Regions from separate parts of the Kosakonia sacchari SP1 genome, predicted to be linked through region 3. Evidence: predicted binding sites of a transcription regulator. Region 3 holds the regulator's gene; each other region holds the start of a gene.

The links. Region 3 encodes LexA, which represses DNA repair genes until DNA is damaged. Its sites were predicted from a motif close to TNCTGTATGTACATACAGNA; they were not measured.
Region 1: dinG (ATP-dependent DNA helicase DinG) is a predicted target of LexA. The motif match lies at 1,717-1,736, and genes of this name have one in related genera.
Region 2: C813_RS37890 (DNA translocase FtsK 4TM domain-containing protein) is a predicted target of LexA. The motif match lies at 6,057-6,076, and genes of this name have one in related genera.

The regions. Positions count from the first base shown of each region.
Region 1 covers NZ_CP007215.2:3,309,109-3,319,814, reverse strand. The annotation lists gene C813_RS38695 (beta-glucoside-specific PTS transporter subunit IIABC) at 1-428, opposite strand, end outside; gene licT (BglG family transcription antiterminator LicT) at 580-1,419, opposite strand; gene dinG (ATP-dependent DNA helicase DinG) at 1,751-3,904, shown strand; gene ybiB (DNA-binding protein YbiB) at 3,930-4,892, shown strand; gene ybiJ (DUF1471 family protein YbiJ) at 5,007-5,267, opposite strand; gene C813_RS38665 (DksA/TraR family C4-type zinc finger protein) at 5,553-5,819, opposite strand; gene C813_RS38660 (flavin reductase family protein) at 5,919-6,533, opposite strand; gene rlmF (23S rRNA (adenine(1618)-N(6))-methyltransferase RlmF) at 6,631-7,566, shown strand; gene ybiO (mechanosensitive channel protein) at 7,556-9,793, opposite strand; gene glnQ (glutamine ABC transporter ATP-binding protein GlnQ) at 9,909-10,631, opposite strand; gene glnP (glutamine ABC transporter permease GlnP) at 10,628-10,706, opposite strand, start outside.
Region 2 covers NZ_CP007215.2:3,157,875-3,168,580, forward strand. The annotation lists gene rarA (replication-associated recombination protein RarA) at 1-219, opposite strand, end outside; gene lolA (outer membrane lipoprotein chaperone LolA) at 229-840, opposite strand; gene C813_RS37885 (hypothetical protein) at 1,168-1,845, shown strand; gene C813_RS37890 (DNA translocase FtsK 4TM domain-containing protein) at 1,915-5,994, opposite strand; gene lrp (leucine-responsive transcriptional regulator Lrp) at 6,115-6,609, opposite strand; gene trxB (thioredoxin-disulfide reductase) at 7,163-8,128, shown strand; gene cydD (heme ABC transporter permease/ATP-binding protein CydD) at 8,244-10,010, shown strand; gene cydC (heme ABC transporter ATP-binding protein/permease CydC) at 10,011-10,706, shown strand, end outside.
Region 3 covers NZ_CP007215.2:4,551,549-4,562,254, forward strand. The annotation lists gene zur (zinc uptake transcriptional repressor Zur) at 256-771, shown strand; gene C813_RS44485 (CsbD family protein) at 1,043-1,252, opposite strand; gene dinF (MATE family efflux transporter DinF) at 1,431-2,762, opposite strand; gene lexA (transcriptional repressor LexA) at 2,844-3,461, opposite strand; gene C813_RS44500 (diacylglycerol kinase) at 3,570-3,938, opposite strand; gene plsB (glycerol-3-phosphate 1-O-acyltransferase PlsB) at 4,069-6,492, shown strand; gene ubiA (4-hydroxybenzoate octaprenyltransferase) at 6,533-7,408, opposite strand; gene ubiC (chorismate lyase) at 7,422-7,919, opposite strand; gene malM (maltose operon protein MalM) at 8,100-9,089, opposite strand; gene C813_RS44525 (maltoporin) at 9,158-10,483, opposite strand; gene malK (maltose/maltodextrin ABC transporter ATP-binding protein MalK) at 10,659-10,706, opposite strand, start outside.

The DNA of each region.
Region 1 (10,706 bases), 1.2 Mb from region 3:
TGATACGTCTGATTACTGGTTTCCAGCCAGTGCATGGCCACCATCAGTGCCAGCACGCCTTTTAAGATACCAGCTCCGGCAATCGCCGGAATGATTGGCGAGAAGATACTGGATAACCCCTCCAGTACCACCGACACCGGGTTGCGGCGTTTTTCGGATTTTGCTGCGCTGGTGGCGGAAACACCCGGTAATTTCGCCAGCAAGGCGTCGCACAGCGGTGCGACATCATTGCCGATGATGAGCTGATACTGATCGCCGGAAATGTTTACGCCAATCACGCCATCCAGCGCTTCCAGCGCGGCGCGATCGGCTTTGTCCTTATCTTTCAGTAAGAAACGCAAACGGGTGATGCAGTGAAACAGTGACAGAATATTGCCCTTGCCGCCGATCTTGTTGATTATCTGCTGCGCGGTATCCTGATAGTTCATGGTCATTCCTCCAGACTGACACCTGCGAGGCAGGCGCCATAACAATTACCGGTTATCCACCGGCGCTTTGTTCTTCTGGGGTTTGCCTGATTTAACAGTAACAAGCCTGGAAAGAATTGATACTTTGGGTCGCAGGTGCGACGTGGTTACCTTACGACTCTATCCGTTGCACTACATTTTCGATATGCACGGTCAGGTAGAGTTTTTCCGAATTGCTCATCGTGTGGTGATAATTTTTGCCGACAAATTCGTTAATCGCGTCAACGCATTTCAGGGTGGTTTGATAACGACGCTGCACCATCGCGAATAACTCTTCGTCGTCATTATTTAACACCACGCCATCAATTACCCGTTGGGCAAAAAACTTTAAATGGGTAATGAAACGCTGGTAATTCAGACTGTGCTCGTCGAGCGGCAGGGTGAAAAAGTACTTAACGATATTCTGTAACTGATAAATAAGCCGTGTGATTTTTGTGGTTTTACCCATCGTATCGTTCAGCCCGGCATTCACAATATGTAGCGCAATACTACAGGCTTCGCTGTCGGGTAATAGTGTGCCGGTACGCGCGACAATCATACCGAGAGCCTGGCGGCCAATGGCGTACTCGTCGGTATAGAAATGGCGCACTTCCCACTCTAACGGATTGGGTAAAACTTCATTTTTTTCTGTGCGTTGCAGGGCAAAGTGCAAATGATCAGCCAGCGTCACGTACAGGCCTTCACTTAATTTATGCGCAAGCGTAGAACGCGCAAGCGCGACGATATCGGCGGTGAGTTGCACTATTTCCACCGGCACTTCACTGACCAGATCTTTAAAACGTGCGGAGACTTGTGAGTCCTGCAAATGGAATATTTTTTCGATGGCTTGCGCATCGACGCGCGCACCGCTTTGAGTATTAAACCCTAAGCCGCGCCCGGTCAGAATAACCTCAAAGCCATGCTCATCAATGGCGCTGACAACGTTATTATTTAATATTTGTTTGACCAGCATCGCCAACTCCTGCAAACAAAAACGGGCAAAACGTAAATACAGCAGCGAGCGGATGTCGCCCTCATTCTCTGCATTTAGGTTTTGCCCGATATTCGGTAACAAGCGTAATGCAGGTAAAAACTAGCATTGCCTGAATAAATGTTCAACGCGGCCTGAACGGCAATGGTGAATGGATCTGCCAATTTGTGATCGGCGTTATGAAAAATATCCTGTATCAGAATGATGACGCACAGGATATGCGGGCGCGCTTCCGGCATGGCAAAAAGGGTTACCCTACGGGCGCTAAAAATGCCACAATGGTGGCTGTTTATACAGTATTTCAGGTTTCCTCATGGCCCTTACCGCCGCGCTAAAAGCGCAGATTGCCGCCTGGTATAAGGCGTTGCAACAACAGATCCCGGACTTTATTCCCCGCGCGCCGCAGCGGCAGATGATTGCTGACGTGGCGAAAACGCTGGCGGGGGATGAAGGGCGTCATCTGGCGATCGAAGCGCCAACCGGCGTGGGGAAAACGCTCTCTTATTTAATTCCGGGCATCGCCATCGCGCGTGAAGAGCAAAAAACGCTGGTAGTCAGCACCGCGAACGTGGCGTTGCAGGATCAGATCTTCAGTAAAGATCTGCCGCTGCTGCGCAAAATTATCCCGGATTTACGCTTTACCGCCGCGTTTGGCCGCGGGCGCTATGTCTGTCCACGCAACCTGGCGGCGCTGGCAAGCAGCGAGCCGAACCAGCAGGATCTACTGGCATTTCTGGACGATGAACTGACGCCGGGTAACCAGGAGGAGCAGAAACGTTGCGCGGCGCTGAAAGCGGATCTCGACAGCTACAAGTGGGACGGCCTGCGCGATCACACCGACAAGGCGATTAGCGATGATTTGTGGCGACGGCTCAGCACCGATAAAGCCAGTTGCCTGAACCGTAATTGCCACTACTACCGCGAATGTCCCTTTTTTGTCGCGCGCCGCGAAATCCAGGAAGCGGAAGTGGTGGTCGCCAACCATGCGCTGGTGATGGCGGCAATGGAGAGCGAGGCGGTGCTGCCGGAGCCCAAAAACCTGCTGCTGGTGCTGGATGAAGGCCACCATTTGCCGGATGTGGCACGTGATGCCCTGGAAATGACGGCGGAAATCACCGCCCCCTGGTATCAGCTTCAGCTCGATCTGTTCACCAAACTGGTGGCGACCTGCCTTGAGCAATTTCGCCCGAAAACGCTGCCGCCGCTGGCGACACCGGAGCGGCTCAACGCCCATTGCGAGGAGCTTTACGCGCTTATCGCGTCGCTTAACAACATTCTCAACCTTTATCTTCCGGCGGGTCAGGAAGCGGAATATCGCTTCGCGATGGGTGAGCTGCCCAATGAAGTGATGGAGATTTGCCAGCGGCTGGCAAAACTGACGGAGATGCTGCGCGGACTGGCTGAACTGTTCCTGAATGATTTAAGCGAGAAGACGGGTAGCCACGACATCGTGCGTTTGCATCGGGTTATTTTGCAGATGAACCGCGCGCTGGGCATGTTCGAAAGCCAGAGCAAACTCTGGCGGCTGGCTTCAATGGCGCAGGCGTCCGGCGCGCCGGTGACCAAATGGGTCACCCGTGAGGCGCGTGACGGGCAGTTGCATCTGCTGTTCCACTGCGTGGGGATTCGCGTGAGCGATCAACTGGAAAAGCTGCTCTGGCGCAGCGTTCCGCACATCGTGGTGACCTCGGCGACGCTACGTTCGCTGAACAGTTTTAATCGTCTGCAAGAGATGAGCGGTTTAAAAGAGAAAGCCGGGGATCGCTTTGTCACGCTTGATTCGCCGTTCAACCATGTTGAGCAGGGAAAAATTGTTATTCCGCAGATGCGCTACGAGCCGCTGATGGAAAACGAAGAGCAGCACATTGCGGAAATGGCGACCTGGTTTCGCGAACAGGTTGAGAGTAAAGCGCATCCCGGGATGCTGGTGCTGTTCGCCAGCCAGCGCGCGATGCAGCTGTTTTTAACTTATGTCGCGGACTTGCGTTTATTGCTGCTGGTGCAGGGCGATCAGCCGCGCTATCGGTTGGTGGAACTGCACCGCAAACGTATTGATAACGGCGAGCGCAGCGTGCTGGTGGGGTTGCAGTCATTCGCCGAAGGGTTAGATCTCAAAGGTGATTACCTGACGCAGGTTCACATCCATAAAATCGCTTTTCCACCTATCGACAGTCCGGTGGTGATCACCGAAGGCGAGTGGCTGAAAAGCCTGAACCGCTATCCTTTTGAAGTGCAGAGCCTGCCCAGCGCGTCGTTTAACCTTATCCAGCAAGTAGGAAGGCTTATTCGTAGCCACAGTTGCCGTGGCGAAGTGGTGATTTACGATAAACGGCTGCTGACCAAAAACTACGGTAAACGGCTGCTCGACGCGCTACCTGTGTTTCCTATTTCACAACCGGCAATGCCGGACGTTATAGTGAAGAAACCTGTGAAAAAAGCAGAACAGAAGCGTCGCAAGCGCCGTTAACGATGTGAGCCCGCAAGGAGTCGCTATGGATTACCGCAAAATTATTAAAGAAATTGGTCGTGGGAAAAACCACGCCCGCGATCTGGATTTCGATACCGCTCGTGGTCTGTACTCGCAGATGCTGAAGGGGGAAGTGCCGGATCTGGAGATGGGCGGCATTTTGATTGCCCTGCGTATTAAAGGTGAAGGGGAAGCGGAAATGCTCGGCTTTTACGAAGCGATGCAGCAGCACACTCTGAAACTGACGCCGCCGGTCGCGAAGCCGATGCCGATTGTGATCCCCAGCTATAACGGCGCGCGCAAGCAGGCGAACCTGACGCCACTGCTGGCCATTTTGCTCAACAAACTCGGTTTTCCGGTCGTGGTCCATGGCGTTACTGAAGATCCGACGCGCGTGGTGACGGAGAGCATTTTCAAATTGCTGGGGATTGACGCCACGCTGCACGCCGGCCAGGCGCAGGCGAAGCTGGAGGGACATCACCCGGTCTATATTCCTGTGAGCGCACTCTGCCCACCGCTGGAAAAACAGCTGGCGATGCGCTGGCGGATGGGGGTGCGTAACAGCGCGCATACGCTGGCGAAGCTGGCAACGCCGTTTGAAAAAGGCGCCGCGCTGCGTTTGTCCAGCGTTTCGCACCCGGAGTACATCACGCGGGTGGGGAAATTCTTTGCCGATATTGGCGGACGCGGCTTGCTGATGCATGGCACGGAAGGGGAAGTTTATGCCAACCCGCAACGGTGCCCGCAAATCAACCTGATTGATGCGCAGGGTGAGCGCGTGCTCTATGCGCGTGACGATGCGGCAACCCCGGTAAGTGAGGGGGCCGCGAAAGATGCGGAAAGTACTGCGCGCTGGACAGAGCGCTGCCTTGCGGGAAGTGAAGCGGTGCCGGAGTCGCTCAAAATTCAGATCGCCTGCTGTCTGGTGGCGACGGGTGAAGTGGCGACACTGGAAGAGGGTCTGGCGCGGGTGGCGCAAAGTTTCTGACGAAAAAAAGCCCGTCACATTTCTGGACGGGCAAAACAGGGTAACAACAGGGTTAATGAGGGTGGAGCACCCAGGCAGAGGGTTAATTTGCCGGGGGTAAAACACGGGTTTCGGTTATTTGTAGATAACCGCGGTGCCGCTCAGTTTGTTATTGCCTGTCGCGGACGTGATGCTGTAGCCCGTTGCGCCAGCGGCTTGTGCTTTCTCTGCCAGTTTGGCTTCCAGTCCGTCCAGCGTGGTCGCGCCTTCAGCGGAAACAACACCAACTTTATTCAGATTCTCTGCCTCGGCAGCGGTGACTGATTGTGCCGCGAAAGTACCGAAAGAGAGAGTAGACAGCGCGATAGCTGCAACAGCATATTTGATGGTTTTCATGGTTAATTTCTCGCAGGTTATTCTGTATAGGTGACAATGTTCCGTCGATGTGATGAGTATCACGGTTTTTGGCGAGAGATAAAATCTAAGAGAATTGACGGCCTTGTTCTAAAAAATTGAATAAAGGCTAATTTATTGAATTTAAATATTTTTAAGGACGAAACTAATGCCATTTGCCGCCGCTCGGGCTGGCACCCATTTTCGCGGCACATTTTGCTACGTTCAGGGCGGGGTTTTGTGGATGTAAAGGCAACCGCTTGCGCTGGTTGAATACGTCAGGAAAGGTCAACGTAGCTGGCTGTCTTTCGATCCTCTGCGATTATATCCTGTAAATGTAGAGTTATGTAAATCTTTCTCCTGCTGGCAGATAATGCATAAGCGTACGCCGGGAATCGCTTTACGCCGAGCTTCCGGGATCGGTTCTCCGCACTCTTCGCAAGCCTTCAAACTTTCGCCGGACGGTAAGCTGCTGCGTGCACGCGCAACGGCATCGTCAATGGTGCTGTCGATTTGCTGCTGCACTGCGCCATCATTTGCCCAACCTGAAGCCATAATCTGATCTCCCGGACTAAAACCATCATTATAGTAAACTGCCCGGCGGCGCTGATGTCGGGCCGGGCAAACGGTAAAATTATTGCCCGGCGAAGAGGGCTAGCGGTTATCCGGGCGCGTCAAATCGAAACGCTGTGCTTCGCTAATGCCGTAATAGGCTGAAGGGCCGCCTGCGCGTAACACCGGCTGCGCCTTTGCTGTCTGGTAGATACCGTTTTCCAGTAGCGTTTCATCGATATGCACGGCAACCACTTCACCGAGCACCAGCCAGCTATCGACCGGTGTACCGTCTGCGGCGGTCAGTTGAATACACTGCGAGAGGCGGCATTCGAAGTTGACCGGGCTTTCCGCGACGCGGGGCGTCTTGATGATTCGGCTGGCGACGGGCGTCAGGCCTGCGCGAGCAAACTCATCTTCGCCGTGCGGCAAAGAGGCGGATGTTTCGTTCATTGGCACCGCCAGCGCACGCGTTGTCAGGTTCCAGACAAACTCTTTGGTTTCGCTAATATTGCGCACGCTGTCTTTCCAGCCGCTGCTGGCGAAGCCGATAATGGGCGGGCGATAATTGAAGCAGTTAAAAAAGCTGTAAGGGGCGAGATTCCGTCGACCCTGCCCATCCAGCGAGGCGATCCAGCCGATGGGGCGCGGGCCAATAATGGCATTTAGTGGATCATGGGGTAGACCATGGCCTTTTGCAGGTTCATAAAAATACATAGCGCTTTCCGGTCGTTAAAAACAGATTCTTCAGCCTCACTTATTTACCCGACCATCGTCAACGGGTATCTTACGCCGCTGCTAACAGGAGAATGCCATGAATGCCCAGAAGCCGGGTCTGCACCCGCGTAACCGCCATCACAGCCGCTATGATCTCGACGCGCTGTGCGCCGTGAACCCGTCACTGCGCGCGTTTCTTACCACGAATCCGAATGGTGAGACGACCATCAATTTTGCCGAGCCGCAGGCAGTTAAAGCCCTGAATAAAGCGTTGCTGGCGCAATTTTATGGCGTGCGCGAGTGGGATATCCCGGACGGTTTTCTCTGCCCACCAGTACCAGGGCGTGCAGATTACGTACACCATCTGGCGGATGTGCTGGCGGAAAGCAACGACGGCAAGGTGCCGACGCAGGCCAGCGTGCTGGATATTGGCACTGGTGCAAACTGTATCTATCCGCTGATTGGTGCGCATGAATACGGCTGGCGTTTTACCGGTAGCGAAGTTAACGATCAGGCCTTTGCCAGCGCACAGGCGATCATCAACGCCAACCCTGGGTTGAGCCGCGCGGTGCGGTTGCGTCGACAGAAAGATCCGGCGTCTGTTCTCACCGGCATTATTCATAAAAATGAGCAGTACGATGCGGTGCTCTGCAACCCGCCGTTTCACGACTCCGCGCAAAGTGCGCAGGCCGGAAGTGAGCGTAAGCGTCGCAACCTCGGGCAATCAGCCAGCGACGCCGCTAACTTTGGCGGTCAGCAACAGGAGTTGTGGTGTGAAGGCGGCGAAGTGACTTTTATCAGCAAGATGATTGCTGAAAGCCAACAGTTTGCGCGCCAGGTGTTGTGGTTTACCTCGCTGGTGTCTCGTGGCGATAACTTGCCCGACCTGTATCGCGCGTTGACCCAGGTCGGCGCCGTGAAAGTAATGAAAAAAGAGATGGCGCAGGGCCAGAAGCAGAGCCGTTTTATCGCCTGGACGTTTCTCGATGAGGCCCAGCGTAAACGCTGGGCGCAGACGCGTTTTAAAGGGTAGGTTCTGTCGGCGGTGGCGGGCTGGCGGGTGACGCTGGCTGTGCTGCACTTTCCGCTGCCGGTAACATCTGGTATGTCTGCACCGGCGGGCGCACGCCCGCGCGGTCGAAATGCTTTTTCACCATCGTGTCGAGGGCAAAACGCACCGTCCACTGTTTCAGCGGCAGGGTAGTGCAGGTGACGCGAAGCGTGAAGGCCGTGTTGGTAAGCCCAACCAGCCCGGCAAACGATGGTTCGCCAATAATCAAGCCGCGGATCTCCTCCTGCTCCATCAGTTCCGCCACGGCATCTTTTAACGCCTGATTCGCTTTATCGGTGTCCTCCTGGCGATTCACGTCATAATTCGCTACCACGGAGCCAATGCCGCGCACAAAGTTGGCGAAAGTGGTTATCGAGGACCACGGAATGATGTGGTACGCGCCGGTATCCTGACGTACGCCAACGGAGCGAATCGACATTCGTTCTACCGTTCCGGTTAGCGGGCCGATAGTGACCAAATCCCCGGTATTCATACCGTTTTCAAACTGGATAAAAATGCCGGTGATAATATCTTTCACCAGCGTCTGCGAACCAAAGGAGATAGCCAGCCCGAGCGCCCCGGCCCCGGCCAGCAATGGCGCAATGTTGACGCCAATTTCCGACAGCACAATCATCACCGTGATGGTACTTATCACGACTGCCAGCGCATTGCGAAACAGCGTCAGCAATGTGCGGGTGCGCGCGCTTGGCAGCGGGCGGCCGTGAATATCCGACGCCAGCCGGTTTTCAATAATACTGGCGAGCAGCGTCCAGCCAACGGCGGAGAAGAAGAGGATCAAGGCAATCCGGATCAGGATATCGACGGTTTTCTCCCCAGCGCCGTAATTCAGCCAGTGCCAGACATCAAACAGCCCCCAGGCGTTCAGCAGCAGCATGATGGTTGCGCAGACCACCAGAATACGAGCGGCTTTTAACGACGCGGAGAGCCAACCATTGAGCCGTTTTTGCAGTTCGGGATAGTTGCGTTGTACCGGTGGTGACAGGGTAATGGTCTTATTCAACCATCGCGATAACACGCCAGAAAGAAATGCGGCAATGCTCAGGATCGCCAGACTATTGACCGTGGCGCCCATCATGAATTTCAGGCTGTTGCCGGGATCGAACAGTGAAAAGAAGAACAACACAATAAAGTAAGCGCTGGCGAGCCAGTGCCAGATCAACGCAAAGGCGCGTATAAACAAGCTAAAAAAGGCCAGCGAGTGATCCGCCAGGACAATCAAGTTGTGCTGAATTTGTCGCTTATTATGAAAAATAAGGTACAGCGCCCATACGGTAATGCAGAGCATGATCACCACATTCGCTAGTGCGCCAAACTGCACGTTGACCTGGTTGGAAATAATCGGTACGGCAACCAGCAAACCGTAACCAATCAGGCTGCTCAGCGCACTCAGGCGCAGATGCCAGTAGCGGGCGGTTTCGTCGGTAATACGAAATGGACGCAGATCTGCAATACGCGGGCAGAAAACCAGCCGCAAAATTGCTTTAAAAAACTCAATCAGCGCAAAGGCATTCAGAAACAGGCTTTGTTGGAAGGCAATGGTGCTGTTGCCAGCGTTAAGGTTGGCGCTAAGCAACTGACCGACAAATATCGTCAACGCCAGCAGCATCAGGTCAATAATAAACGCGCCGATAATCATTGAAGGCAGTTGCAACCAGTTACTGCGTTCGCGGTTTTTACGCCGTCCCCAGGCGCCCATTTTGCGATACAGCGGCAATACCGCTAAGCGAACAAGAAACCAGAAAGCAAAAACCAGCGCGGCTAATAGCAGAAAATGGCTGGCGGCGTTGCTGAAGGTCTGCGGGTTAAAAGCTTTGTGAGGCGAACCGGTGATATTGCGATACAGCTGAGCAAAACGCGATGCCAGTGCGTTGCCATAATGTTCACTCACCTCGGTCACGTTTTCCAGTACCGTTTTTTGTTCTTTCACCTCCGGCGGGGTGAGTTCCGGCACAGGCTCCTGCGCTGGCTCTGTGGCAACTTTACGTAGCTGATCAATCAGTTCCTTGCGCGACTCATCGTTTTCCAGCACGTCCGCAAGCGCGGCATAAGCGGCCTTTTTCTGCTCGACATTAGGCTCACTCGTTTGTGTCGCAGGCGCAGGCGTGGTTGCCGCAGAGGTAATGCCGGGTATCGTCGCAGCCTGTAACGGTGCGCACCACAACCCAATCAATAGCAGGATCCACGGCATGTGCTCCTCCGGTGAGAAAGTCCAGCAAAATGATAAGTATAGATGCCGTACCGCGGCCGCGATGAATTGAGAAGAATCTGGGGGAGTGCCCCTCCGCAAGGAGGGGCGGGGTAAATCAGGAGACGTGTTGCAGGAACTCCTGCAGGCGCTGGCTCGGCGGATTTTCGATCAGCTGCTGAGGGTTGCCATCTTCGGCAATGCGGCCTTTATCGATGAAAATCAGACGTGAGGCCACTTTCTCGGCGAAGCCGATTTCGTGGGTCACGATCACCATGGTCATGCCTTCTTCGGCCAGGTCCTGCATCACTTTCAACACTTCATGGCGCAGCTCCGGGTCGAGTGCAGAGGTTGGCTCATCAAACAGCATCATTTTCGGTTTGACTGCCAGCGCGCGGGCAATCGCCACACGCTGCTGCTGACCGCCGGAAAGCTCAGACGGATAGTGGTGGCCTCGCTCGGCGAGCCCGACTTTCGCCAGCAGATCTTTCGCCAATTTTTCTGCGTCTTCTTTCTTTGCGCCGCGTACACGAATCGGACCAAACATGACGTTTTCCAGCGCGGTCAGGTGCGGGAACAGGTAAAACTGCTGGAACACCATACCCGCTTCCTGGCGGATCAGGCGTTCGTCCACTTTCGGATCGTTAACTTTCAGACCGTCGACAATCAGATCGCCGCTGGTGATCTCTTCCAGCTTGTTAATACAGCGCAGCAGCGTCGATTTCCCGGAGCCGGACGGCCCGATAATCACCACCACTTCACCCTGAGTAATGTTCAAGTCGATATTGTGTAGCACCTGGGTTTGACCGAAGTGCTTGGAAACGTTTTTAAATTCAATCACAGGATTTTCATCCTTTTTTCAAGACGGCGGAGCACGATGTTCAGCGCCTGGGTAATGATCAGATAAATCACCCCG
Region 2 (10,706 bases), 1.4 Mb from region 3:
ATAACGTGCAATCACTTCGGCGAGCGTGGTTTTCCCCGTTCCCGGCGGTCCCCATAGAATCATTGAGTGCAAGTGTCCGGCTTCAATCGCACGCGGGAGCGGCTTACCCGGCGCAAACAGATGTTGCTGACCAATGTACTGCGCTAAATTTTCTGGCCGCATACGTGCGGCCAGAGGTTGAAACGCATTATCGGAAAAGTCGAGCGACATGTTACTCATGCACGCCTCTTACTTGCGCTGATCGTCAACCGTTACGCCCTTCGGCGGGGTAAAGGTAAATTTAGACGCATCAACGGTGCCGTTTTGCTGTGATTTCAGCTTATAGCTGCTGCGCTGATCGTCCTGCTCAATGGCGCTAAATTGATGGATAGTGCCATCACGCCCCACGTTGATAGTGAACTGTTTCAGGTTGCCGTTATTGCCTTTCGGCGTCAGCACAAAATCGTCACCCTTCTGCTCAATATTGTACTGCTGCCAGTCGCTTGCCTGATTACGGGCAATCAGCATAAATGGCGTGTTACCCGTGGCGTCCTTCAGCCAGGTCGCTGTTGCCTGCTCAACAAATGGGTTATAGAACCACAGCGTTTTACCATCTGACACCAGAACACTTTCATCCGGCTGGGTCATGTGCCAGTTAAACAGGTTCGGGCGTTTCACCCACAGATCACCCTGACCTTCTTGCACCGCAGCACCGCTGCCGTCGGTCACTTTTTGAGTGAAGGTAGCATGAAAGCTGCTGACTTTATCGAGACGGCTTTTCAGGTCGCTGGAAGCATCAGCCCAGACATTGCTGGCGGCAAAGCTGACAAATAAAGCGCAGGCGATGGCAATTTTTTTCATCTTGATTCCTTAAATTTTCCCATTCTGCCAGTCAACTGACTAAGCAAAAAACTTCCCCTACTATAACAATTCAGCAGCGTAGTTTCCTGGTAAAAAAACTGAAATCGATCAGCCAAGCCTTGCACTTAAGCAAAAGCCTGTATCTCTAAAGACGCTCATCTTCTTGAAAATAAGTTCATAATTTCTATCGCCTTTAAAAAATCCTATAGTATATTCGTAATCATCTGAACATAATACAATCCAACAATTACGTCATAACGTATCAGTAATTTAACTTAAGCTCATCTTTAATAGTTTTATCAACAGTAGAGTTAACAGGGAATATTTATGAATATTAGGCTATTAATATTGACACTGCCATTATTTCTAGCAGGTTGTAAGGCACTCACTACGGATGGATATTTAACTAACTGGGTATTTTTAGACGACAGGACAAATTCCAATAGGGCACCATTCCTGTTTTGCGCTAACGAGTATTTTAAGTCCCCTCAATTTATTAATTACTATAATCGAACTCATACAACATCTGAGCGTGATGTTGTGGCCATTACCAACGTCAGAAGCATAAATGGGCCGCACTTTGACCATGTTGTTGAATATCCTATGAAATGTTGGGCTACAAGGATTTATGGAAATCACGAGCAAGAAACAGCTGTGATGGAAGTCACTGTGGAAAAATACAGCGATAGAGCATCTACAACGTTGGATGCTTTTTTAATAAACCCCGAGGATCAGTTACTTATTGATTGGAAGAGTTATGAATGGTTACCAAGAAGAATTGAGGTATTGAAAGCGGCTATTGCAAATGGAAATAACCAACCAGTTACATATAAGTGCTATCATGGCAACCATGATAGTTCCGGAAAGTATTTCGAAACAGTGACCTATACAAGCTCCGCTTCTGAATGTGGCCTTAACACTACTGCTATCACCCAAGAAAGTGATAGCTTATCTACTTTGAAAGATGAATTGAATGAGTTAGAAAAAATTAATAAATATCGTTAATCATCTCCATAATCTGCCTCCATTGTCGATAATTCCCGCAAATGGAGGCAGAATGGCGCTGTTAAAATATTAGTCAAACGGCGGCGGAGCCAGCACTTCACGGTTTCCGTTATGCCCCTGTTCGCTGACGATCCCCTGAGCTTCCATCTGCTCGATGATACGCGCTGCACGGTTATAGCCGATACGGAACTGGCGCTGTACGCCGGAGATAGAAGCTTTGCGTTTTTCGGTCACGAAATTAACAGCCTGATCGAATAACGGATCAAGCTCTTCTCCCCCCTCAAAACCGCCACCGGCACCACCTTCGCTTTCGCTATCCGAGGTAATGCCATCGACATACTGCGGACGCCCGCGCGCCTTCCAGTCCTGCACAACAGCATGCACTTCCTGGTCACGAACGAATGCACCATGTACACGTACCGGTGCAGAAGTCGAGTTCGGGCCGGAATAGAGCATATCCCCCATCCCCAGCAGCGATTCAGCACCGCCCTGATCAAGAATGGTACGCGAGTCAATTTTGCTCGAAACGGTAAACGCGATACGTGTCGGGATGTTGGCTTTAATCAGGCCTGTAATGACATCCACTGACGGACGCTGGGTCGCCAGCACCAGGTGAATACCCGCAGCGCGCGCTTTTTGCGCCAGGCGCGCGATCAGCTCTTCCACTTTCTTACCGACGGTCATCATCAAATCGGCGAATTCATCCACCAGCACCACGATATACGGCAGTTTTTCCAGCACTGGATGTTCAACATCCATGCTGTCACCCGGCTTCCAGTAAGGATCCGGGATCGGGCGGCCCATTCGCGCTGCTTCAGCGATCTTCTCGTTGTAGCCCGCCAGGTTACGTACGCCGAGCGCCGACATCAGCTTGTAGCGACGCTCCATTTCATTGACGCTCCAGCGCAAGGCGTTGGCAGCGTCTTTCATGTCGGTGACGACTTCGGTAAGCAGATGCGGGATCCCTTCATACACTGACAACTCAAGCATTTTCGGGTCGATCATAATAAAGCGCACCTCTTCCGGCGTCGCTTTATACAACATGCTGAGGATCATGGCATTCACGCCTACCGATTTACCGGAACCGGTCGTACCCGCAACCAAGAGGTGCGGCATCTTCGCCAGGTCGGCTATTACCGGGTCGCCTGCAATATCTTTACCCAGCACGACAGTCAGCGGCGACGGGTTTTCGCGGAATTTCACGCAGTCCAACACTTCACGCAAGTAAACGGTTTGTCGTTTCTTGTTCGGCAGTTCCAAACCAACGTACGGTTTACCCGGAATAACTTCCACCACACGCACAGCAACGGTCGACAACGAACGCGCCAGATCGCGGGAAAGGTTCGAAATACGCGCAGCTTTCACACCAGGGGCGAGATTTAACTCAAAACGGGTGATAACCGGACCTGGAGAATAATTGACCACATCAGCTTTGATGCGGAAATCCGCCAGCCGTGCTTCCACCAGGCGCGCCATCTGTTCCAGCGCAAACGTATCTACCGGTTCAACTTCCGCTGGCGGCTGCGTCAACAAATCCAGCGACGGCAGCGGTGTCGTCGGTTTTTGCATCGGGCGGCTGTCGCCATTACGCATTAGCAACGGGTGAATCAGACTCTCTTGCGGTTGCGGTTGCGGTTGCGGTTGCGGTTGCGGTTGCGGTTGCGGTTGCGGTTGCGGTTGCGGTTGCGGTTGCGGTTGTGCAGCAGGTTGCTGATATTGCTGCGGCTGTGCAGCAGGTTGATGAACCGGCTGCTGATACTGCTGCGGCTGTGCGACAGGTTGCTGCGCCGGTTGCTGATACTGCTGCGGCTGTGCGACAGGTTGCTGCGCCGGTTGCTGATACTGCTGCGGCTGTGCGACAGGTTGCTGCGCCGGTTGCTGATACTGCTGCGGCTGTGCGACAGGTTGCTGCGCCGGCTGCTGATACTGCTGCGGCTGTGCAATAGGTTGGTGAGCTGGCTGCTGATAATACTGCGGCGGTTGTTGGTGATGCTGCGCTGCAGACGGTTCCTGCTCCGGCATTACACCAGGTGTGAACAGCGGCTCACCTGGGCCGTCATCTACCAGCGTCTTCATTGGTGAGAACGCAAAGTCCTCCGGCATAAATGCCTGCGCCCCGGCAGGCTGTTCACCTGCATACCGCTGCTGCTGCGACGCCACAAACTGACGTGCAAGCTCCGCCTCTTCTGCGTCTTCTTCACTCGGTACAGCATGCTGCGACTGGAATTGCGGCGTCTCATGCTGGTATCCATCACCATAGCGATCATGCTGCGTGGCGGCAAACTGGCGTGCCAGTTCATCCTGCTGCTGCATATCAGCGGCGTCTTCTGAGAATTGATCATTAGGATGGCGCGTTTCATCTTCTTCGCGCGCGCGCTCTTCGGCCATCCGCTGAGACGGCAGCTTGATACCATAAGAAGCCAGTTCACGGCGCGTCGGTACACGCACCCGGTTCGGACGTGGCAGTTGCGGGCCAATCCCCTCTTTCACCTGCGGACGTGGTGTACCACCGGCTGCAAGGCTGAACACCGGACCTGCAGCAGTTGTTGCTGCGGCGACACTACTGGCGGTCTGCTGTACTCCGGCTGTAACTGGCGCAACGGTTGCTTCAACCGGCGGTATCGATGGCATAGTCGGCACAGTCGGCTTCGAGACCGGTTCACTATTTTCAGGCTCAGGAATCGGCTGATACCATGCCGCCAGTTGCTCACGCTCGCGTGCACGTTTCTCCTCTACTTCTTCGAAGTAATAGAGCGGTGGACGAGTCTGTTTGACTTCTTCAACGACAGGTTCAGGCTCAACTACGCGTTCTGGCGCAGGGGAGATCTGCGGCTGTGGCTCAGCCTGCCATGGCAACGGATCGTGTACTGGATGCGTATAAATATCTTCTTCTTGCGGCTGTGCCGTCACCGGAGCTTCTGGCACCCAGCTATCCTGCGCGACAGGTTGCTGCCACTGTGGTTCAGTGAATTGTGCAGCCGGATATTCAGCTCCATGTGAAACCGATTGGTTTGATACAGGCTGGTAAGATGCGAGAGAGTTCTGCTCGTCTGGCGTTGGCTGATACGCAGCGGTCTGTTGAACCGGTGGCTGCGCATAGAGCCATTCAATTTCCTGCGGCGCCTGCGCAACCGGATCAACCGGCGCGGCATAAGCCTGCGCAGCGACAGTCGTCGCGGCCGCAGCGGCGGCAACAGGTGCCGTTATACTGCGACCATTTAGCAGCGGATCGTATTCCTGTTCAGATTCAGTTGCGCGATGCCCGGAGAACAGCACATCGTCAGCATCCGCAGGGATGCCGCGAGCGCTATAAGCAATATCGTCTTCATCGTCATCCATTCGCTTACCGGAGAACAACGCCTCATCCGTTTTGCGCCCCATCGGATTCGCAAACTTTTCGGCAATGCGTTTTCGCCGCGCGAGCGCGCCACGCAAAATACGCGTACGGCGAGATTCGCGCGGAAGGTCCGTATCACCTTTATCTTCATCATCCTCTTCATACTCTTCGTCATCGACCCAGGTGTCATCACGACGGGTGCGATTACTGGCAAAAGTGAGAATGTTGAGGATCACACTGCCGATTTTCTCGGCAATGGTCACCCATGACCACCCGGTGAATAACGTCAAACCGGCGGCCCAGATACAGAGCAGCGCCAGTGTACCGCCACTGCTACGCAACAAGGGTTGTAACGTGGTACTGAGCAAGCTGCCAATGACGCCGCCTGAGGCAAAATACCAAATATCATCCGCATTAATCGCCGCCAAACCACAAGAAGTGAGGATCAGCGCCAGCGCGCCAATCATGCGCAGCGATACAGCAAAATAGTCGATATAGTCTTCACTGGCCCGATGGCGATAGGCAAACCAGCATCCGCCGATAATGATCACCGGAATGGTGTAAGCCATGATGCCAAAAATGAAAAACAGCGTATCGGCAAGCCATGCGCCAGGCACGCCGCCAAGATTATGGATAGGCTCATGCCAGGCCGTTTGCGACCAACTCGGATCGGACGGGTTAAAGCTGAGAAGCGCTGCCATTAACCAGACGGCAGAAAGTGAAACGAGGATCAGCAACGCCTCCAGGAGTCGACGTCCGCTGCTTAACTTGGTCAGTGTGACTTCTTTGTCTTCGGTGTATTCCTGGCTCAAGACAGGCTCTCCAGGTCCTTGATGCTAAAACGGACAACAGCGCCGGGTCTCCCCGGCACTGTTGCTGTATGGATTAACAGGAGTGTAATCAAAAAACAGCGATTTTGCACCTGTTCCGTATTAGCGCGTCTTAATTACCAGACGATTGCTCTGTTTGACTTCTTCCATTACCACATATGTGCGGGTGTCATTAACGCCAGGCAGACGCAGCAGGGTTTCCCCTAGCAGTTTGCGGTAAGCCGACATATCCGGCACACGCGTCTTCAACAGGTAGTCGAAATCGCCTGAAACCAGATGACACTCTTGAATCTCTTCAAGTTTTTGCACTGCGGCGTTGAATTGTTCAAACACATCCGGCGCGCCACGATTCAGAGTAATCTCAACAAATACCAGAAGTGATGCATCCAGATAATGCGGGTTCAGCAGCGCTGTATAGCCCTGAATAAACCCTTGTCTTTCCAGCCTGCGCACACGCTCAAGGCATGGCGTTGGGGAAAGCCCCACTCGTTTAGAAAGCTCGACGTTGGAAATACGCCCATCTTTTTGCAATTCGTTCAGAATATTACGATCGATGCGGTCGAGATCTTTGCCAGGGCGCTTCTTGCTATCTACCATTATTATTGTCTCTCTGTATTCCTTCCCTACTCCTGTCTTGACCCTGTGCACTTCACTGTTCAGAGTCTTTGCCCGTCGCGCTACGCGGCGCGTAATTTTAATTAGCGCGTCACGTAATCCCAGGGGCAGTATTGAGAAGACCGGTGCCTGGGGCAGCTATCGATATCACGAATGGCGTCTGTCCACGCCATACGTAGATTTCGCTAGCCCGGTAAAAATGGCATTTACATGCATGAATTTGGATCACGCGCGAAACACTGCTTTTTTTCTTCCTTTGATGTTTTCGCAAATGCGCAGGGGATTGTCAAAGCAAAACATCTTTTTTTAGTACAACATGCCAGATATTCATCAGGGTCGTTCCCTAATCATCATTTTATCACCTTATAACTGCCCCTTTTTCAGTAGGAGTTATTATATTTAGGCGGTTACCAGCCCTTCAGCCATCGGTCCTTTCTATTACACATATCGTTAACAAAATCGCTGTACCCTTTTTTTACGCCAGTAAATTCCCTACAATCCAGCCCAATGTCTGCCAAACAACAATGAGGATCTCATGGGTACGGCCAAACACAGTAAGCTGCTTATCCTTGGTTCAGGCCCTGCCGGTTATACCGCTGCGGTCTATGCTGCGCGCGCAAACCTGCAGCCGGTGCTGATTACCGGTATGGAAAAAGGCGGCCAGCTCACCACCACCACTGAAGTGGAAAACTGGCCGGGCGACCCGCACGATCTGACTGGGCCACTGCTGATGGAACGCATGCATGAGCATGCCACCAAATTTGATACCGAAATCATTTTCGATCATATCAACAGCGTGGATTTGCAAAATCGCCCGTTCCGCCTGACTGGCGACAGCGGCGAGTACACCTGCGACGCATTGATTATTGCCACTGGCGCGTCTGCGCGTTATTTGGGCCTGGCATCAGAAGAAGCATTCAAAGGTCGCGGCGTTTCCGCCTGCGCAACCTGTGACGGTTTCTTCTACCGCAACCAGAAAGTCGCGGTGATTGGCGGCGGTAACACCGCAGTGGAAGAAGCGCTGTATCTGGCAAATATTGCCTCTGAAGTGCATCTAATTCATCGCCGTGACACCTTCCGTGCGGAAAAAATCCTCATCAAGCGCCTGATGGATAAAGTGGAAAGCGGCAATATCGTATTGCACACCCACCGTACGCTGGAAGAGGTAACGGGCGACCAGATGGGCGTTAGCGGTCTGCGCCTGCGCGATACGCAGAATGCAGACAACATCGAATCGCTGGAAGTTGCAGGTCTGTTTGTGGCTATTGGTCACAGTCCGAACACTGCCATCTTTGAAGGTCAACTGGCGCTGGAAAACGGCTACATCAAAGTGCAGTCCGGTATTCATGGCAATGCCACGCAAACCAGCGTTCCTGGCGTCTTTGCTGCCGGTGATGTCATGGATCATATTTACCGTCAGGCGATCACTTCTGCGGGCACGGGTTGTATGGCCGCGCTGGATGCAGAACGCTATCTCGACGGGCTTGCTGAGCGCAAATAATCTTTACAACTCAGTAACAAAGGTAAAAAAGGCGACTATAAGTCGCCTTTATTTTTGCCCCGATGTAACATTGCGCCAGCTCAAAAATCCGATAACTTCACCTGCAAAGCGCGCAATGAATAAAACCCGTCAACAAGAACTGACCCGCTGGTTAAAACAGCAAAGTATTATTTCCCGTCGCTGGCTGACGCTCTCCCGCCTGCTCGGCGTGGTCAGCGGCGTGCTGATCGTCGCGCAAGCCTGGATTATGGCGCGTATTCTGAACCATATGATTGTGGAGAATATCCCGCGCGAAGCCCTGCTACTGCCTTTCATCTTGCTGGTCCTGATTTTTATCCTGCGCAGTTGGGTAGTCTGGCTACGTGAACGTGTCGGTTTCCATGCAGGTGCGCATATTCGCTTCGAAATCCGCCGTCAGGTCCTTGATCGCCTACATCAGGCCGGCCCGGCGTGGATCCAGGGGAAACCCGCCGGAAGCTGGGCCACGTTGATACTTGAGCAAATCGATGATATGCACGATTTCTATGCTCGCTACTTGCCGCAAATGGCGCTGGCGGCGAGCGTACCGCTACTGATTGTTATCACCCTGTTCCCAATTAACTGGGCAGCGGCGCTCATATTGCTGGGTACAGCTCCGTTAATTCCGCTCTTTATGGCGATGGTTGGTATGGGCGCGGCAGACGCCAACCGCCGTAACTTTAAAGCGCTGGCGCGCCTGAGCGGTCATTTCCTTGACCGCTTACGGGGGATGGAGACATTGCGCATTTTTGGCCGGGGCGCGGCGGAAACAGAAAATATTCGTCAAGCCTCGCAGGATTTTCGCAGCCGAACCATGGAAGTACTGCGCATGGCCTTCTTGTCCTCCGGTGTGCTGGAGTTCTTCACCTCGTTATCGATTGCGTTGGTGGCGGTCTATTTCGGTTTTTCCTATCTTGGCGAGCTGAATTTTGGTCACTACGGGGCTGGCGTAACCTTGTTCGCTGGTTTTCTCACGTTAATTTTGGCGCCCGAGTTCTTCCAGCCGCTACGCGATCTCGGTACCTTTTATCACGCTAAAGCCCAGGCGATTGGCGCAGCGGATAGCCTGAAAACATTTATGGAAGCACCGCTCGCACATCCGCAGCGAGGGAATATTACGCTGAAAACCGATGAGCCGGTAACGCTAACGGCAAGCGATTTGCTGCTGAAATCACCCGAAGGCGCGGTGCTCGCCGGGCCGCTCAATTTTTCCCTGTCCGCAGGTCAGCGCGTCGTCGTGGTAGGAAGAAGCGGCTCCGGCAAGAGTTCGCTGATCAATGTGCTTTCTGGTTTTCTGCCTTATGAAGGTTCATTACGTGTTAACGGTGTCGAACTGAGTGAGTTAGATCCGGATAGCTGGCGCGAAGCGATAAGCTGGGTTGGGCAAAATCCGCAACTTCCCGCCACCACATTGCACGAAAATGTGTTGCTGTCACGCCCCACGGCCAGCGATGCGGAGCTGCAAACCGTTCTGGATAAAGCCTGGGTCAGCGAGTTTCTGCCACTGCTGCCAGAGGGGCTGGAGACCCAGCCTGGCGATCAGGCGGTACGTCTCTCTGTTGGCCAGGCACAGCGCGTAGCCGTTGCCCGTGCGCTGCTTTCTCCCTGCAAACTGCTGCTACTGGACGAACCTTCCGCCAGCCTTGATGCCCACAGTGAGCAACGCGTGATGCAGGCGCTTGCCGATGCTTCGCGCCAGCAAACGACCCTGATGGTGACGCACCAGTTAGAAAACCTGGCCGACTGGGATGCTATCTGGGTCATGCAGAATGGCCAGATTATGGAACAAGGTAGCTACGCCGAACTCGTTGCTGCGCAGGGGATCTTCGCGGATCTCCTTGCCCATCGCCAGGAGGAGATTTAAATGCGCGCATTACTGCCTTATCTCGCACTGTATAAACGCCACAAGTGGATGTTGATGCTCGGGGTTATTCTCGCCGTTATCACTTTGCTGGCCAGCATTAGCCTGCTGACGCTCTCCGGCTGGTTCCTCTCTGCGTGCGCCGTGGTTGGCGTCGCGGGCATCTACAGTTTTAACTATATGCTGCCCGCCGCCGGTGTGCGTGGCGCAGCGATTATTCGTACTGCCGGGCGCTATTTTGAACGGCTGGTCAGCCATGATGCGACGTTTCGCGTTCTGGAACATTTGCGCGTTTCGACATTCAGTAAACTGCTCCCCCTCTCCCCTGCCGGGCTGGTGCGTTTTCGCCAGGGCGAGCTACTGAACCGCGTCGTCGCCGATGTCGACACGCTCGATCACCTATACCTGCGCGTGATCTCCCCGCTGGTTGGTGCACTGGTGGTGATCATCGTTGTCACCTTGGGTTTAAGCGTACTGGACATACCGCTGGCGCTGATGTTGGGCGGAATCATGCTGGCAACCTTGATTATCCTGCCGCCGTTATTTTACCGCGCGGGCAAACCTACCGGTGAAAACCTGACCGCTCTGCGCGGAGAGTATCGCCAGCAATTAACCAGCTGGCTGCAAGGCCAGGCGGAGTTAACCATTTTTGGTGCCAGCCAGCGGTATCGTGCGCAGTTAGAGAACACCGAACTTAGT
Region 3 (10,706 bases):
TTTTAAGCCTGTTTATTTTAAAAGAAACAGGAATTCACTATTGCTGCGAACAACGACCAAAAAAGAAGCTAAATCAAGTGAACGTACAGGATATATATGAACGTTATAGTTATTGAGGAAACTCTCAATATTTATAGAAGAGGATATTCATTTCGGGAAGGAAAGTGAGAAAAGGAGTTTACGGGCGGCGATCTCGGTGTTTTGGGCAGGACATGGTAAAGTGTGGGTTTCTATTTCCCCGACCAGAGAGCGCAAATGGATAAGACCACTTCGCAAGAGATGTTAGTGCAGGCTGAAAAGCTGTGCGCGCAGCGCAATGTGCGCCTGACTCCCCAGCGCCTTGAAGTATTGCGATTACTAAGCCTGCAACAAGGGGCGATCAGCGCCTATGATTTGCTTGATCTGCTGCGCGAAAGCGAGCCGCAAGCAAAGCCCCCTACCGTTTATCGCGCGCTTGATTTCCTGCTGGAGCAAGGATTTGTCCACAAGGTTGAGTCCACGAACAGCTATGTGCTGTGTCATCTTTTTGATCAGCCGACTCATACTTCTGCGATGTTCATTTGTGACCGCTGTGGTTCGGTGAAAGAAGAACAGGCCGAAGGCGTGGAAGATATTATGCATGCGCTGGCGGCGAAAATGGGTTTTGCCCTGCGCCATAATGTCATTGAAGCCCATGGTCTGTGTGCGGCTTGTGTGGAAGTGGAAGCCTGCCGCCATCACGATCATTGCCAGCATGACCATAGCGTCCCGCTAAAGAAAAAATCGCGATAATAGTCTCTCGTCTTTTTTCGGCTATTTATTACCTACGCCACAACTTGCCAGGTTTCGCTTTTTAACGACGGCGAGCAAGCACATACTGCGACAGCCCTAAGTCAGGCAAGCTTAAACAGAGGGATGCGATTAGAACGCAAAATCTGGAAGCTTGTAAGCCAAATGAATGCGGTTCGAGCTCATAGATGTGGAATCTGGGGGGTGGTACATCCTTGTACCTTCGGGCAGGGTAGCCTTTCAGAGGGTTAACACATTTGAGGGGATGTGTTGGCTACCAACGGTAATCATTACGCGTTTCCCAGTCCGTCACTTCTTTTTCCGCCTGATCTTTCGCGTAACCGTAACGTTCCTGGATTTTACCCACCAACTGATCACGTTTACCTTCAATGATCGTCATATCGTCATCGGTGAGCTTGCCCCATTTCTCTTTTACAGTACCTTTAAACTGTTTCCAGTTACCGCCGACTTCGTCTTTATTCATCATGGACTCCTTATCGTTCGGTTTAAAATGACGTTCTCGCCGTGCTGAACGTACTGATTATTGTAGTCAGGGATTCGGCATTATGAATTTTATTCGGAATCTTTAACCATCCAATAAGATAAAAGCAGCGTAAACGAGGCGAGAAAAATCGTACACAACGACGAGAAATAAAGCGGGATCAACAATCTGTAGCAGCAAACCAACTGTTGTTACGCCAGTGGCGACGCCATATCAGCGCCAGCGTCAGCCCACGCAGAGCAAGGAACACAGCGAGCGACAGCCACAAACCGTGATTACCCAAGACAGGCACGGTGAGTAGCGTAACGGCAAACCCTGCCGCCGCCAGCGCCATGCTGTTACGCATTTCGGCCGCGCGCGTCGCACCGACAAACATACCGTCCAGCAGATAACACCACACTCCCACTAACGGTAAGATGACCTGCCAAATCAGATAATGCCCGGCAAGCTGTTGCAGCGCGGGTAGCGACGTTAACAACGCGATAATTTGCTGACCCGCCAGTGCATAGACAACAGCAAAGAACAGCGCTACCAGACCGGCCTGCCGGCAAGCAGCCCGCCAGATATGCATCAATTGGCTGCTGTCTCTGGCACCGTAAGCCTGCCCGGAGTGGGCTTCAACCGCATACGCGAAACCATCCAGCGCATAGGCGGTAAAGGTCAAAAACATCATCAGCACCGCGTTTGCCGCCACCGTCTCATCCCCGAGTCGGGCGCCAAACACCGTTATCGAACCAAAGCAGAGTTGCAGCAGCAGCGAACGCAGCATGATATCGCGGTTCAGCGCCAGCAAACGCCGCACGCCGCCGCGCCATGCATTTTTCAGTGTCAGTAATGGAATGCCGCGCATCACCAGTACGTGTCGCACCATCCATAAGCCAATGGCGAAGGTGGCATATTCCGCGATGACCGTGGCAAGTGCTGCACCTTGCACATTCATATGCAGCCCCATGACCAACCACAGATCGAGCACGATATTGAGCAGGTTCCCCACCACCAACAATATCACGGGTGCGCGCGCATACTGCACGCCGAGCAACCAACCGAGCAATACCAGATTGCCCAGCGAAGCGGGTGCGCTCAACCAGCGGATATCCAGGAACCGTCGAGCCTGTTCCAGCACCGCCTCGCTGCCGCCGGTGATATGCAGCGCCAGATCGATAAGTGGCGTGCGCAGCAGAGTAATTAACACACCGGCTCCAAGCGCCAGCAGCAAAGGCTGGACTAACGCCCGCGCCAGCGCGGGCGCATTCTTCGCGCCGAACGCCTGAGCTGTTAGCCCGGTGGTGCTCATGCGCAAAAAAAGCAGCAGCATAAAGAGGAAACTGGTCGCCGTTGCGCCAATCGCTACGCCGCCCAGGTAAACCGGGCTGTCCAGATGCCCCACTACCGCCGTATCCACCAGCCCCAGCAACGGGACGGTGATATTCGAGAAGATCATCGGCAGCGCAAGCCGCCAGAGCGCTTTGTCGGATGCGGTTAGCAGAGGCATGGTATGAATGTGAACATTAGTGAGGGAAAAGTAGAGATCGCTGCGGAACCTGAATCAGCCCCGCAGCAGAGCGAATGTGCGTTACAGCCACGCGCCATTACGAATGACACCGACCGCTAACCCTTCGATGGTGAAGTTTTGATCGCGCAGATCGACGACGATCGGCGAAAACTCGCTGTTTTCAGGCAACAGTTCGACCGTGTTACCCTGTTTTTTCAGACGTTTGACCGTCACTTCGTCTTCAATACGCGCAACAACAACCTGGCCGTTACGTACATCCTGCGTTTTGTGCACCGCCAGCAGATCGCCATCCATAATGCCAATGTCACGCATCGACATGCCGCTAACGCGCAGAAGGAAATCTGCGTGAGGTTTAAAGAGGCTCGGATCGACCTGGTAATGGCCTTCGATATGCTGCTGCGCCAGCAGCGGCTCACCCGCAGCGACGCGACCAATCAGCGGCAAACCAATATCGTCCTCTTCTTCTTCAAGCAACAGGCGAAGACCGCGTGATGCGCCAGATACGATTTCGATAACCCCTTTGCGCGCCAGCGCTTTGAGGTGTTCTTCCGCCGCATTTGGGGAACGGAACCCCAATTGCTGTGCGATTTCCGCACGCGTTGGTGGCATACCGGTTTGAGTGATGCGATCGCGAATAAGATCGAACACCTCTTGCTGCCTGGCCGTTAATGCTTTCATCCCGCCCCCTGGGTGTATATACAGTTATGCTGTGAGTATATACAGCTAAAGGCGATTTTGGAACCAAATTTAAGCAAAAAACCATGGCGTTATCGAATTCTGGAAGCGTTATCCAAAATGTGACCAGAGTAATGCGATCCAGGTAAACATTGCCAGCAGGATGGACATCAGCACCGCCGCCGACCCCATATCCTTCGCCCGCCCGGAAAGTTCATGGAATTCCGAACCAATACGGTCTACTACGGCTTCGATGGCACTGTTCAGAATTTCGACAATCATTACCAGCGTCACAGAACCAATCAGCAGTACGCGCGTCATGGTGTCAATATCGAGCCAGCAAGCGATTATAATTGCCAGGATAACCGCAACGGATTCCTGACGAAATGCCGCTTCATTAATCCAGGCGGCGCGAACGCCTTTCCAGGAATATCCAGCGGCTTTAATGATCCGGGTGAAACCGGTAGTATTATTAGCCATTTAAAAGAACCTTTTTATTAAATTGGCGTCAATGTCTCAGCAAGCGCGCAGCGGTACAACAGAAATTATGTGCGCTTTCTGATATTCTTGCGGCGCAATGGCACTATTAACCAGAGGCTTTACATCCTTTATGTCCGGCTGGCCACGAATTTACTACAAATTACTGAATTTACCATTAAGCGTGCTGGTAAAAAGTAAATCGATCCCCGCAGAACCTGCACAGGAACTGGGTCTCGATACATCACGCCCCATCATGTACGTGCTGCCTTATAACTCAAAGGCTGACTTACTGACTTTACGCGCGCAATGTCTGGCGCATGAGCTGCCCGATCCCCTGGAACCGCTGGAAATCGACGGCGCGTTGCTGCCGCGTTTCGTGTTTATCCACGGCGGCCCGCGCGTGTTCACCTATTACGCGCCGAAAGAAGAGTCGATCAAGCTGTTCCACGACTACCTGGATTTACACCGCAGCCATCCCGATTTGGATGTGCAAATGGTGCCAGTATCGGTGATGTTTGGCCGTTCGCCCGGGCGCGAAAAAGGCGAAATTAACCCGCCGCTGCGCATGCTGAACGGCATCCAGAAATTTTTTGCTGTTTCCTGGCTTGGCCGCGACAGCTTTGTGCGTTTCTCACCACCGGTTTCGCTGCGCCGTATGGCGACCGAGCACGGCACCGATAAAATTATCGCGCAGAAACTGGCGCGCGTGGCGCGTATGCACTTTGCCCGCCAGCGTCTGGCCGCAGTAGGCCCGCGCCTGCCGGCGCGTCAGGATTTATTTAACAAATTGCTCTCTTCAAAGGCGATTGCCCGCGCCGTTGAAGATGAAGCGCGCAGCAAAAAGATCTCCCATGATAAGGCGCAGCAAAACGCCATCGCGCTGATGGAAGAGATTGCCGCGAACTTCTCCTACGAGATGATCCGCCTGACTGACCGCATTCTGGGTTTTACCTGGAACCGTCTCTACCAGGGCATTAACGTGCATAATGCCGAGCGCGTACGTCAGCTGGCGCACGACGGCCACGAAATTGTCTATGTGCCCTGCCATCGCAGCCATATGGACTACCTGTTACTCTCCTATGTGCTCTATCACCAGGGGCTGGTGCCGCCGCATATCGCTGCTGGTATCAACCTGAATTTCTGGCCTGCCGGGCCGATTTTCCGCCGGCTGGGCGCTTTCTTTATTCGCCGGACATTTAAAGGCAACAAGCTTTATTCCACCGTGTTCCGTGAATATCTGGGTGAGCTGTTCAGCCGCGGTTATTCGGTGGAGTACTTCGTTGAGGGTGGACGTTCGCGCACCGGGCGTTTGCTGGATCCGAAAACCGGTACGCTGTCGATGACCATCCAGGCGATGCTACGCGGCGGTACGCGCCCCATCACGCTGGTACCGATTTACATCGGGTATGAACACGTGATGGAAGTGGGTACTTACGCCAAAGAGCTGCGTGGCGCGACGAAAGAGAAAGAGAGCTTGTTGCAGATGGTGCGTGGCTTAAGCAAGCTGCGTAACCTCGGTCAGGGTTATGTGAACTTCGGCGAACCGATCCCGCTGATGAACTACCTGAATCATCATGTTCCGGAGTGGCGCGAAGCCATCGATCCGATTGAATCCATCCGCCCGGCGTGGTTAACGCCAACGGTGAACACCATTGCCGCTGACCTGATGGTGCGCATCAACAACGCCGGTGCGGCTAACGCCATGAACCTGTGTTGTACCGCGCTGCTGGCCTCCCGCCAGCGTTCACTGACGCGCGAGCAACTGACCGAGCAGTTAAGCTGTTATCTTGAGCTGATGCGCAACGTGCCTTATTCGCCAGATTCGACCACGCCTTCGGCCAGCGCCAGCGAGCTTATCGATCACGCGCTGCAGATGAACAAGTTCGAAGTCGAGAAAGACACCATCGGCGATATCATCATTCTGCCGCGTGAGCAGGCGGTGTTGATGACGTACTACCGCAACAACATTGCGCATATGCTGATGCTGCCGTCGCTGCTGGCAGCCATTGTTACTCAGCACCGCGCGATCTCCCGTAGCGAGATCCTGCGCTACGTCGAGTTACTCTACCCGATGCTGAAAGCCGAGCTGTTCCTGCGCTGGGAAAAAGCGGAGCTGGCACAAGTGCTGGAGAACCTGACGCAAGAGCTACTGCGCCAGGGCTTGTTGACGGTGAAAGACGATCGTCTGAGCATCAATCCGGCGCACTCCCGCACCTTGCAACTGCTGGCAGCAGGCGCGCGCGAAACCTTACAGCGTTACGCCATTACTTTCTGGCTACTGAGCGCCAATCCGGCGATGAACCGCAGCACGCTGGAAAAAGAGAGCCGCACGCTGGCGCAGCGCTTGTCGGTACTGCACGGCATCAACGCGCCGGAGTTCTTCGATAAAGCGGTATTCAGTACGCTGGTGCTGACGCTGCGCGATGAAGGTTATATCAGCGATACCGGCGATGCGGATCCGGCACGTACCTTAAACGTGTACCAGATGCTGGCGGACTTGATAACGTCGGATGTGCGTCTGACGATTGAGAGCGCGACGCAAGCGGAAGCGTGAGGGTAAATTTTCCCCTCTCTTCACGGAGAGGGGAAAAAACTCAAGGCAAATGCAGATAACTTAACGCCAGCCCTAAAAACAGCACCAGCCCAACATAGTTATTGTTCATAAACGCTTTAAAACAGGCATCGCGGTCGCGACCAGCAATCAATGTTTGCTGGTAAACAAACAGCGCACCGGCAATCAGCACCGTCCCGTAATACGTCCAGCCCAGCCCATTCAGCCAGCCAATAGACGCCATCAGCACCAGCACAGCCACCTGCAAAATCCCGATAATCAGCTTGTCGAAACGACCAAACAAGATAGCCGTCGACTTAATACCAATCTTCACATCGTCATCACGGTCAACCATCGCATACTGCGTATCGTACGCGACTGCCCACAGGATATTGGCGAGAAACATGATCCAGCAGCTCAGCGGCACAGACTCACTCACGGCGGCAAACGCCATTGGAATCGACCAGCCGAACGCTGCGCCGAGCACCACCTGCGGCAGGTGCGTATAACGCTTCATAAACGGGTAAACCCACGCCAGCGCCAGCGCCGCGACGGAGAGCAAAATGGTCATCACATTCAGCGTCAGCACCAGCGCGAAGGCCAGCAGCACCAGCACCACAAACAGCACCCGCGCTTCATTTTCCGTTACCGCGCCGCTTGGCAACGGGCGATTCGCCGTGCGTTTAACATGACCATCAAATTTACGATCCGCATAGTCATTGACCACGCAACCGGCAGCGCGCATCAGCCAGACGCCCGCGACAAAAACCAGCAAAATCCACAGCGGCGGCACGCCCGGCGTCGCCACCCACAGCGCCCACAGCGTTGGCCACAGCAGCAGTAAAGCGCCAATTGGTTTGTCCGTACGCATAAGCCTGTGAAAGGCCAACAGCTTATTCTGCGTGAGACTCCACTCCATTTTCTTTTTCCTCTTAGTACAGCGGCGATGCAGGCAAAAACAGTTCGGTCAGCATCAGCGGTTTTCCGCCCAGACGCAGACGGGAACGGCGTCCCCAGAGCTGCTCATGACGACCAATTTCAATAAAGTCACGCGTAAGCGTAGATGAGGTAAAGAGATATCGCCCAAGCGGCGTTTTACCCAGGGTTTGCAGCGCCAGTTCCGGGCCGCTCAGTGTAGATTCCGGCACCACGGTGCGTCCGGCGAGCCAGGGTTCCCCGTCGGCGCAGAGAATAATTTCCCGCAACCAGTAACGATCCTCCTTCGGCAGACTGTCGCGTTCTTCGGCGATCTCATCCACCGTCACAAAGCCTTCCCGAATCAGCGTAACGCTGACCGTCTTGCCTTGTTGCTCAAAACGTTTGGTCATCGAATCTTCCAGCAACAGCCACTCGAGCAGTTGCGGTTCAAGCGCGGGAATTGCGTCTACGTAGCGCAGCGCTCGCAGTTGCGTAAGCGCAGGGTGTGACATGCCTTACTCTCCGGTACATAACGTAGCGTTATTGTATCGCAGAACCGGCGCACGGGGCGGGGAAACTTCATTCAGTTTTCATCAGCGCAACAGATGCGCAACAGCGCGCATCTGCGCCGGAAAAAAAGGTGCGTCAGGCGACGCACCAGTTGCTGCAAATATCAGCATTGTGGGGAGAGATTACCCCTTGCCTTTTACACTGCTGATAAAAGTGGCACGGGCGGATTTCGACCCGAGGCGTTCTGCTTCATTCAATAATTTCAGCGCCTTATCAATATCACCTTTCGCAGCGGCTTGTTTGATGGCCTGGTTAAAGTAGCTCTCTGTATCGTTGAGCATCGGCTCGCTCTTCGCCACTGGCGCTGGCGCAGGAGCCGCAGCGGGCGCGGCGGCCGGAGCTGGTTGCGTGCTATAAGCCGGTGCGGCGGTATTGCCCACGGTAACGGAAGCTGGGCCAGAAGAACCAAACAGCGGGCCGACTAATATGCTGGAAGAGGAGGAAGTGCTGGCTTTCAGCGCCAGTGAACCTGTCACGCCATGGCGGGCAATCGGATCGGGAATATCCGGTACGGCGTTGCCGTTACCTTTGGCATAGGCTTTAGCCGGATCCACCATCTGCGTGGTTTTTTGCAGATCTTTTTGCGTGGTAAATACCAGCAGATAAAGTTTCTGCTGACCCAACGCCGGGGTCAGTTTCATCGTGCCTTCTAAACGGTTATCCGACATCACGCCCGGCTCCTGGTATGCAAAGAAGCTGGACGGGAAAAATGCTGCAGGTGTGAAGTTCTGATCAAGTACCAGCACGTTTGGCGCATAAACGCTCTCGTTGTTCACTTTGCTGGTCAATGTAATGTTCAACTCGCCGATATTCGCCGGAACGCTATAGGCCATCACCGGGCCAGTAATATCGCCGGTATTCAGCGTCTGCCCGGCGGCAGAAATATCACTACTCAGCGTTTGTGAAGGTGAAACCGGTGTCCAGTGCAGTTGTTGCAGTGTTGACGTTGGGATAGATGGCGCAGCAGAGATATCCTGCGGCACGATATTCACAGCAGCCAGGCTCACAGCGGGAGCCGCAGCCAGCAGCCCTGCGGATAAGCAGAGTGCGACGAGACTTTTTTCATTTTCATTATGATCACCTTGATTGCGCGGTGAGCGTTGGCCAGGCAATAGCGCGCGTCACCTAAGATTGAGGGGCTTGCGCCCCTCATTTGGTCATTACAGCAGGTGTTTAAGCATTACCACCAGATTTCCATCTGGGCACCGAAGGTCCACTCGTCGTCGTTACCACGACTATTAGTGCCAAAGCCAAACGGTGTGGTGGCGCCATTGCTCGCAGCCAGGGAAGAGGTGTTGCCATCGGCGTCCGTTTTCACATAACCCCATTTCTCATCCCACTTGGCGTAGGTAGCGAAAACGCGGATTGCCGGACGGGACCAGATGCTGTCGCCCGCCTGCCACTGTTGCGCCAGGGTGATTTTGTACTGGCTGTTGCGATCGCCCGTTTGCTGGGATTTGACGTTGTCGTAACCCACTTCCATCAAGGTGCTCATGATCGGCGTCCATTTGTACATCGGACGGACACCCACGGTGTACCAGGTATTACCGCGCTTGTTATCGCGATCGGTGTCCTGATACATACCGACATACATCAAATCCCACTTCTCAGCGAGGTTGATAGCACCATGATCCAGTACGCGGATCAGGTGACCGTCGTTATCCACAGCGCCGCCGCGAGCCTGGCCTTTCCCCTGTGAGATCATCGCGTCAGTGGCGTACTGCACCACGAACTTGTTGTAACCCTTCATCATGCTCTGAGTATGTTCAGCGGTGAACATCCAGCCATCTTTCGATGCGCCCGGCTCCAGGTAATAGTCGTCAGGAATGTTGGTGTGACCGTAGTCAACGCCTAGTTCCAGCACACCGTTCGGGTTGGTCGCCAACTGCGCTAAACGCACATCGAAGACATCGTTCGGCACGGCATGGTTGTAAGTGCGCAGACCGGTGGTCGAGTCGCGATCGCCAAAGGCAGAAGAACCACCCAGCTCAGAAGAACGCGTTGCGGCCAGAGAGAGTTTACCGATGCCAACGTCAATATTTTCAATACCTGCACCCGGGCCGGAAATATCCCAGTAGTAGAAGTCGATCATATGTACGTCATGGCGCTGATAGAAACGCTTACCGGCCCAGATGTTGGCGCCTGGCAGGGAGTCGATCAGGTTTTTACCCACTACGTTAAATTCGCGAACCGCTGGTACGTTGTCGTTTTCCCAGTCGTTCAGCTGTGCGGTTTTATAGGCAATGTTGGAGTCGAAATAGAAGCTTTTATCCGCTTCTTTCCAGACTTCCTGGCCTAATTTAATTTCCGCATAGGTTTCGCACTCGTTACCGAGACGGTATTTGGCATCCGCACCGGTGGCCTGGAAGCATTGCTGCTCGCCGCCGCTGCCGGTCCAGCCAATCCCCGAACGGGCGTAACCTTTGAAGTCGACAGCGCCCGCCTGTGCAGACAGTACGCCTGCCGCGATAGCGAGAGCCAGTGGAAGTTTGCGCAGAGTAATCATCGTTCTATCTCCTGAGCTTGCTTTTCTTTTTTTTACACATCCCCCTTCGCGCTATCTCTTTACTGGCTGCCTTCTTTCACTCCGGTCGCGTAACTGGGTACGAAACGGGAAGTTCAGTCAGTTGCCGCCTCGACATAATGCGAATGGCTTTGTGTAAACGCTTTGTGGGGTACGCTTAAACGCCCGGTTCTTTATGTAACCGGCGGCAGGCGGTGCCATCTTC